DNA from 2 places in the Paenibacillus sp. GCM10027627 genome. Region 2 is predicted to be linked to the other one. Evidence: a T-box and tRNA genes for the amino acid it is inferred to sense, from the RefSeq annotation. Region 2 holds a T-box; the other holds one or more tRNA genes.
The links. A T-box is a leader RNA that pairs with one kind of tRNA and senses whether it is charged. The one in region 2 lies ahead of ileS (isoleucine--tRNA ligase), so its partner is inferred to be a tRNA-Ile.

Region 1 (3,424 bases), on a different contig from region 2:
GAATATAGTTGAAATAATACACTCTAAGAAGGAGGTGTTTAAGTGAAAAGAAAAGCATTCCTAAGTTCTCTTGCATTTTTAGCAGTATTAGCGTTACCAGTTGTTTTAGATAAAGTTTGGCTATTTTGTGATAATAAAAAATAGATGATTATGTGGGGGATTAATCTCTCCCACACTTTAAACAACTAATTGCTGAGGAGGGTAATAATGCCTAAATATAAAATGGGTAAAGATACATTTAAAAAAATGCTTTTGGAACATGTAGATGTTTTTTCAACAGATGAAATAGTTGAGATAATAACTACAGCTGCTCCAGTAACAGATTTGATTAGTTCTTTAATTAAGGGGCTAGATCAAGAAAAATATGTTTTAGTGCCTTTATCGGGTTACCAAATAAGATTTATTGAAATAAGTCAAATATTATACTTTAGCCAACCCAAAAAGAATATTGGCAGAATACATCTTTTTACTGGTGAAGTTGTTTCATGTTTTACATTATCAGATTCAATTTGGGTGCATCTTGAGGACAATCCAACTTTTAAGCAAATTGATAGTGGTGTTTTAGTAAATATGAATATGATTAATTGGTATGATTCTGATCTAAATCGAGTATACTTTTCTCTTGAACATTATATAAATGCAACGAGTGCTGCTGTAAAAAACATACTAGTAAAAAGTTTTGGGAAAGAAAAAGACTTGAAATATAATAAAGGAATTATTGAAAGACCTATTTATCGTCCTTTATGGTAAAGTAGTTAATGAGGTTAATAACAAAAAAAGTTAAAAATACTAATTCCATCAAAAAAACTTTCTTTTTCGACAAAATTACTTATGAATTCGACATTTAAGCACATTGCAGATCAGATGTCAAAGTATTTATTTTGAGAAGATTTATACTTCCAATAATGTATTAAATTCGACTATAATGACTACATACACCACTTTGAAGACACAGGGGGAATGATTGATGAATGATTCTGATCAAATTTGGGATGAATGGGAGGACAGTGTTGAAGGTTTTCTGAAATGGATTAAATATGTATGTGAAATAGATGTTAACACACAAGTATATAAAATTCTTTTTGAGAATGTTAAGACTATGGAAGATTTAACTTTATGGATTAAAGACTTTTTCACTGGTGATCTTGATGATATTCCTGAAAGCACATACAAGTTTTTAAAAATGAAAAATCAAATTTAAAGTATAGGTGGTTTGAGGTGATAATGAGACTGAGGCGTTATAGGGTTTATATTTTAAATTCGGATGAATTATTACCTCATGGAGAAGTTTATACGATGGATAATAGGAGAAGTTCTGTCATATTTGTTAGTGACATAGCAAAAGAAGAAATCGAGATGCTTAGAGGAGTTTTTAAGGTTGTTAAGTTATAATGAATAAATATGGCGTTCTATTGCAAAAGATAGGCAAAAGAACGCCATTTAAACATCAGATAAACGGTCTTTATTATTTTAAAAATATAATAATAAAATAATCGTTGACTTTTGAAAGTTTAAAGTGCTATTATTAGACACACATCAAATAAAAAATAAAATATGTATTTCATGAAGTATTCGAGAGCAAGCGATCTGGTGAATGGCGGTGTTCTTATACAGCACGAAAGGTGAGTTCGATCCTCACACTCTCGACCATATGCTCTTGTGATGGAATGGCAGACATGACAAATTTAAAATTTGTTGTCCTTGTGACGTATCAGTTCAAATCTGGTCAGGAGTTCTAATTTAATCAAGTGAGTTGAGTAGTATGACAGAATTACAGCCTACATATGGAAGCTTCTCACTCAAAGGAATTGTGGTTGGCCTACAAAACGACAGGTATTATTCCGAAGGTGAGAAAGAAGGAGGAGATAAATGGCATAGATTAAACTTCAATGTAAAAGTGCAGAATGCTGCTCTAATACCAGTTGAGTTAATGGGATCAACAGCTACGAAAATCAAATTAAAAAGGAATTATAAAAAAAATGATTCAATAATCGTGAATTGGAAAGAACGATACACGACTTCTAATTATCGAATACATATGCCATTAAAAGTCTCACTTACTACATCAGAGTCGTTTGAATTGACTTCGTTTGATGCAATAGAAAACATAAAAGAGAACTTAAAGGATGGCGACTCTGTTTATATAAATGGATCGATTCAATTTCAAGAATACAATGGTAAGGTACAGGCGAAATTCTCAATAAGAGATATAGGAAGGCTTGATCAGCAACTCGAAGCAAATGAACTACATGAACAAGATGCTTACTTTTCACAAGAGATTGTTTTTTTAAATATAGAGAAAGATCGAAACAAGTCTCAATACCTTGTGGATAGCCTTATACTGGTCAAAGTTGACGATGTAATTCGAAAAATTCCTTATTGTTTTGTCATCAACTACAATAAATATATAGGTCAAGGTTCGAACGAATACATAACTGAAACAATCAAAATGTTCAAAGACATGACTTATGGTACAACAGTCAGGATTTTTGGAAACATCAATTACTTAGTTCCCACAATTGAGGTCGAGGGTAAGCTAGTGGTCACAGGATCAGCGATAAAAGAGCTTGAGATTACTGGTGGCAGTTTGAAATCGATTGTTAGAAATAGATACTCTGTTGAGAATATAAATGAAACAGTTGATTCAAATCCTTTCATATATGAAGAGAAGAATGATAGTGCTTCAAGTGTTGAGCACGAATGGGCATTTTAAGGAGGTGACAAAGCCATAGATAATACAATGCGCAGCCCACCTAAGCAAACTGAAAACTATGATTAACTAAGTTATACATATGATTATCCAATAAACTATAAAATTAAAATTGAGGAGAATGAATTTAATAATGAGTGAAAAAGTGCTTCGTGAGGGCGAGAATGTTGTAGTAATTGAAGGTATTGTTACTGAGGTTCGTATCGAAGAAGGAAGTTACAAAAAGGATGGTAAGGATGTTGAAAAAATTCAAGGTGAAATTGACATCAAGGTCAATGATGATGTACATACAGTTTCTGTTTATGCAAACAAAATTAATAAACAAGGCAAAGAGAGCGGCCTGTACAAAGGCATTCAAACCATCAAGAATGAGTTTAAATCGATCCAGACTCATGGCGAAGAAGCTGACAAAGTGAGAATTGAGACTGGTAAAGTAGGCTTGAACGAATATGTTGGTCAAGACTTGACCATCAAAGCGTTCCCACAGATCTCAGCCAACTTCATTAATCGCCTAAAAGCAGGCGATGTGTTCGAACCAAAAGCGAAATTTACTCTTGAGATGTGTGTAGCAAATGTTGCCTTTGAAAAGAAAAATGATGAAGAAACAGGTCGAGTTATTCTTAAAGGTTATGTCGTTGGGTATGAAGGCAAAGTGTTCCCATTTGAAACAGTAGTAGAAGGTGATCGAGCTGCTGATTACGTAAGTAATAATTA
Region 2 (3,424 bases):
CCCGAGACAAATTCAGATTTTGACGATTCTCGCAAACCGCAATCCCGATGTAGCTCTAAGAGTTGACGGAGGATACGAGAGAGCTGAGCGGAAACGCGCAATGATCGCCCCCGATTACCGCAGTCTGGACGATGAGGCTGCGGGCATTGTCGTGCTCGAAGCGAGAGCTGCGGGAACGTCCCATTTGGAGCTGGATCACGGCGATTTTTTGGGCGCTTTGCTTGGGCTTGGCATTAAACGGGACCGGATTGGCGATATTCATGTTCATGATTCTTTCGCACATATAATCGTTACGGATGAAATTGCCGATTATTTAAATATACATCTCCGGCAAGTGCATCGTTTGAATGTACTGACGGATGTGCTGCCGCTTTCCGGGCTTCAGATCACAGAGGTTAAGCTGGAAGAGATGAGCCTTATCGTAGCGTCGATGCGCCTGGACGGCATTGCAAGCGACGTCTACCGCATCAGCCGCTCCAAAATCGTCGATCCTATCCGTGCGGGCCGCTGCCGCATCAATTGGAAAACGGAGGAGAACCCTTCCGAGACGCTAAATGAAGGCGATATCGTCTCCATTAAGGGACTAGGGAGATTCAAAGTTTTGGAAGTGGACGGCGTGACAAAAAAAGGCAGAATTCGGGTAAAGGTCGGCAAATTTATTTAAAAGGTTGCAGGAAATGGCGCCGGACTGTCGAATCTCTTCACACAGACAGTGAGCGGTGGCGTTCGTGCAGCAAGCTTCCATCGTTTGCGCAAAAATCCAAACAGAAGCAGGAGGTGTTCCAATGCCGCTTACGCCATTGGACATACATAACAAGGAGTTTTCGCGAAGATTGCGCGGTTACGACGAGGATGAGGTTAACGAGTTTTTGGACCAAGTAATCAAGGATTATGAATCGCTCATCCGGGAAAACAAAGAGATTCAAAATCAAATGTTTGCGCTTCAGGAGAAGCTGAACCACTTTTCCAACATTGAGGAGACGCTGAGCAAGACGATTATCGTTGCGCAAGAAGCGGCCGACGAGGTGCGCAACAACGCCAAGAAGGAAGCACAGCTTATCATTAAAGAGGCGGAAAAAAATGCGGACCGCATCGTCAACGACTCCCTCAACAAATCCCGTAAAGTATCGCTCGAAGTCGAAGAGCTTAAAAAGCAAGCTTCTATTTATAGAGCTAGATTCCGGACGCTTGTGGAAGCGCAGCTGGAACTGCTGTCGCAGGACGGATGGGAGACGCTGGAGTCCAGCGCGCCGAGAGAAGCGGAGCGGGAACTGCTTCGCGGATAGATTTTGCGGCGGCAGAACAACGTTTGACACGGGCAGTCCTTTTGCGCTATAACTAAACTAATCAAAACGAATGAAATTCCTTGACGAGATCAAGTACGTTTCGCGTTCATTCCCCAGAGAGCCGGCGGTTGCTGCAAGCCCGGCGTATGAGCCGTTACGGAATATCCTCTCCGAGAAGAGGCGCCTAACCCGCTGCTTAGCGGTTTTAAGCGCCAACGGTCGTCCCCCGTTACCGGGAACTCGAATCAGGCTTTACCGATTCGTGACTAAGGTGCCGCAAGCGTCGCATTTGACGCTGCAGTCTTTTCCAAATGGAGGACTGGCGGAACAAGGGTGGTATCGCGAGTAAAACCTCGTCCCTTTTTGGGGACGGGGTTTATTTTTTTTATCGACATAAGGAGGCTAACACCATGCAACGCGTAGACGTTAAGGAACGTGCGCGCAGCCGTGAGCTGCGGGTGCTTCAGCAATGGAAGGAACAGGATACTTTTAAACAATCGATCGCAAACCGGGAAGGCAAACCTAATTTCGTATTTTACGAGGGGCCGCCTACGGCGAACGGAGCTCCGCATATCGGCCATGTACTCGGACGCGTAATTAAAGACTTTATTTGCCGCTACAAAACGATGTCGGGATACCGTGTTGTCCGTAAAGCGGGCTGGGATACGCACGGATTGCCGGTGGAGCTAGGCGTTGAGAAGCAGCTTGGCATTTCCGGCAAACAGGAAATCGAAAACTACGGCGTAGAGGCATTCGTAAAAAAATGCAAAGACAGCGTATTTGAATACGAAAAGCAGTGGCGTGAATTGACGGAAGCGATCGCTTATTGGACGGATCTCGACAACCCTTATATTACTTTGAAAAACGAGTACATCGAGAGCGTATGGCATATTTTGTCCACCATTCACAAAAAAGGGCTGCTTTACCGCGGTCACCGCGTAAGCCCGTATTGCCCTTGCTGCCAAACGACGCTTAGCTCGCATGAGGTTGCACAGGGCTATGAAGATGTGAAAGATTTGAGCGCAACGGCGAAATTTAAGCTAACGGATTCCGGCGAATATATTCTCGCGTGGACGACGACTCCTTGGACGCTGCCTGCGAACGTAGCTTTGGCTGTACATGCTGACCTCGATTACGTACGTGCTTCCAAAGACGGTGAAGTTTATATCGTCGCTCAGAACTTGGCTGAGAACGTGCTGAAGGAAAACTACGAAATTTTATCGACAGTTAAAGGTTCGGAGCTGGCCGGATTGTCCTATGAGCCGCCGTTCCGCTACGTGCCGATTGAAAAAGGGCATGTGGTCATTACCGGCGAATTTGTCAGCGATACTAGCGGTACAGGTATCGTTCATATCGCGCCTGCACATGGCGAAGACGACTACAAGGTAGCGCGTCAAAACGGAATCAGCATGCTGAGCGTCGTAAACAACGCCGGCCGTTATGTGGACGAAGTGACGGATTTGGCGGGACGTTTTGTAAAAGATTGCGACGTCGACATTGTGAAAATGCTCAGCGAAAAAGGACTGCTTTTCTCCAAAGAACGCTACGAGCACAGCTACCCGTTCTGCTGGCGTTGCAAATCGCCGCTTCTGTACTACGCGACAGAGAGCTGGTTTATTGAAACGACGGCGGTAAAAGATCAACTGATCGCGAACAACAGCGGCGTTGACTGGTATCCGGGACATATTCGCGAAGGCCGCTTCGGCAAGTTCCTTGAAGACCTAGTCGATTGGAACATCAGCCGCAACCGCTACTGGGGCACCCCGCTCAACGTTTGGGTTTGCGAAGCGACGGGACAGCAGTACGCGCCTGACAGCATCGCCGATTTGCGCGCCCGCGCAGTAGGCGAAGTGCCTGCCGATATCGAGCTGCATAAACCTTATGTCGACGACATTTTGCTAAAATCTCCATTTGCCGAGGGCGCTGTAATGAGACGTACGCCGGAAGTGATCGACGTATGGTTCGATAGCGGATCCATGCCGTTTGCTCAGCAGCATTACCCGTTCGGAGATGCAGCGCAGTTTGAGGAGCAGTATCCTGCGGATATTATTTGCGAAGGCATTGACCAAACGCGCGGCTGGTTTTTCAGCTTGCTCGCCGTTTCTACTCTGTATAACGGGAAAGCCCCGTATAAAGCC

Region 1: it has a tRNA-Ile gene. The T-box ahead of ileS (isoleucine--tRNA ligase) is inferred to sense a tRNA for this amino acid. The anticodon was not compared.

What each region holds. Positions count from the first base shown of each region.
Region 1 covers NZ_JBHTHB010000001.1:1,413,455-1,416,878, reverse strand. The annotation lists gene ACFQZE_RS06810 (hypothetical protein) at 1-12, shown strand, start outside; gene ACFQZE_RS06805 (hypothetical protein) at 208-750, shown strand; gene ACFQZE_RS06800 (hypothetical protein) at 968-1,201, shown strand; tRNA gene ACFQZE_RS06795 (tRNA-Ile) at 1,574-1,650, shown strand; gene ACFQZE_RS06790 (hypothetical protein) at 1,763-2,713, shown strand; gene ACFQZE_RS06785 (hypothetical protein) at 2,844-3,424, shown strand, end outside.
Region 2 covers NZ_JBHTHB010000002.1:97,000-100,423, reverse strand. The annotation lists gene ACFQZE_RS08495 (YlmH family RNA-binding protein) at 1-664, shown strand, start outside; gene ACFQZE_RS08490 (DivIVA domain-containing protein) at 786-1,286, shown strand; T-box leader at 1,358-1,650, shown strand; gene ileS (isoleucine--tRNA ligase) at 1,697-3,424, shown strand, end outside.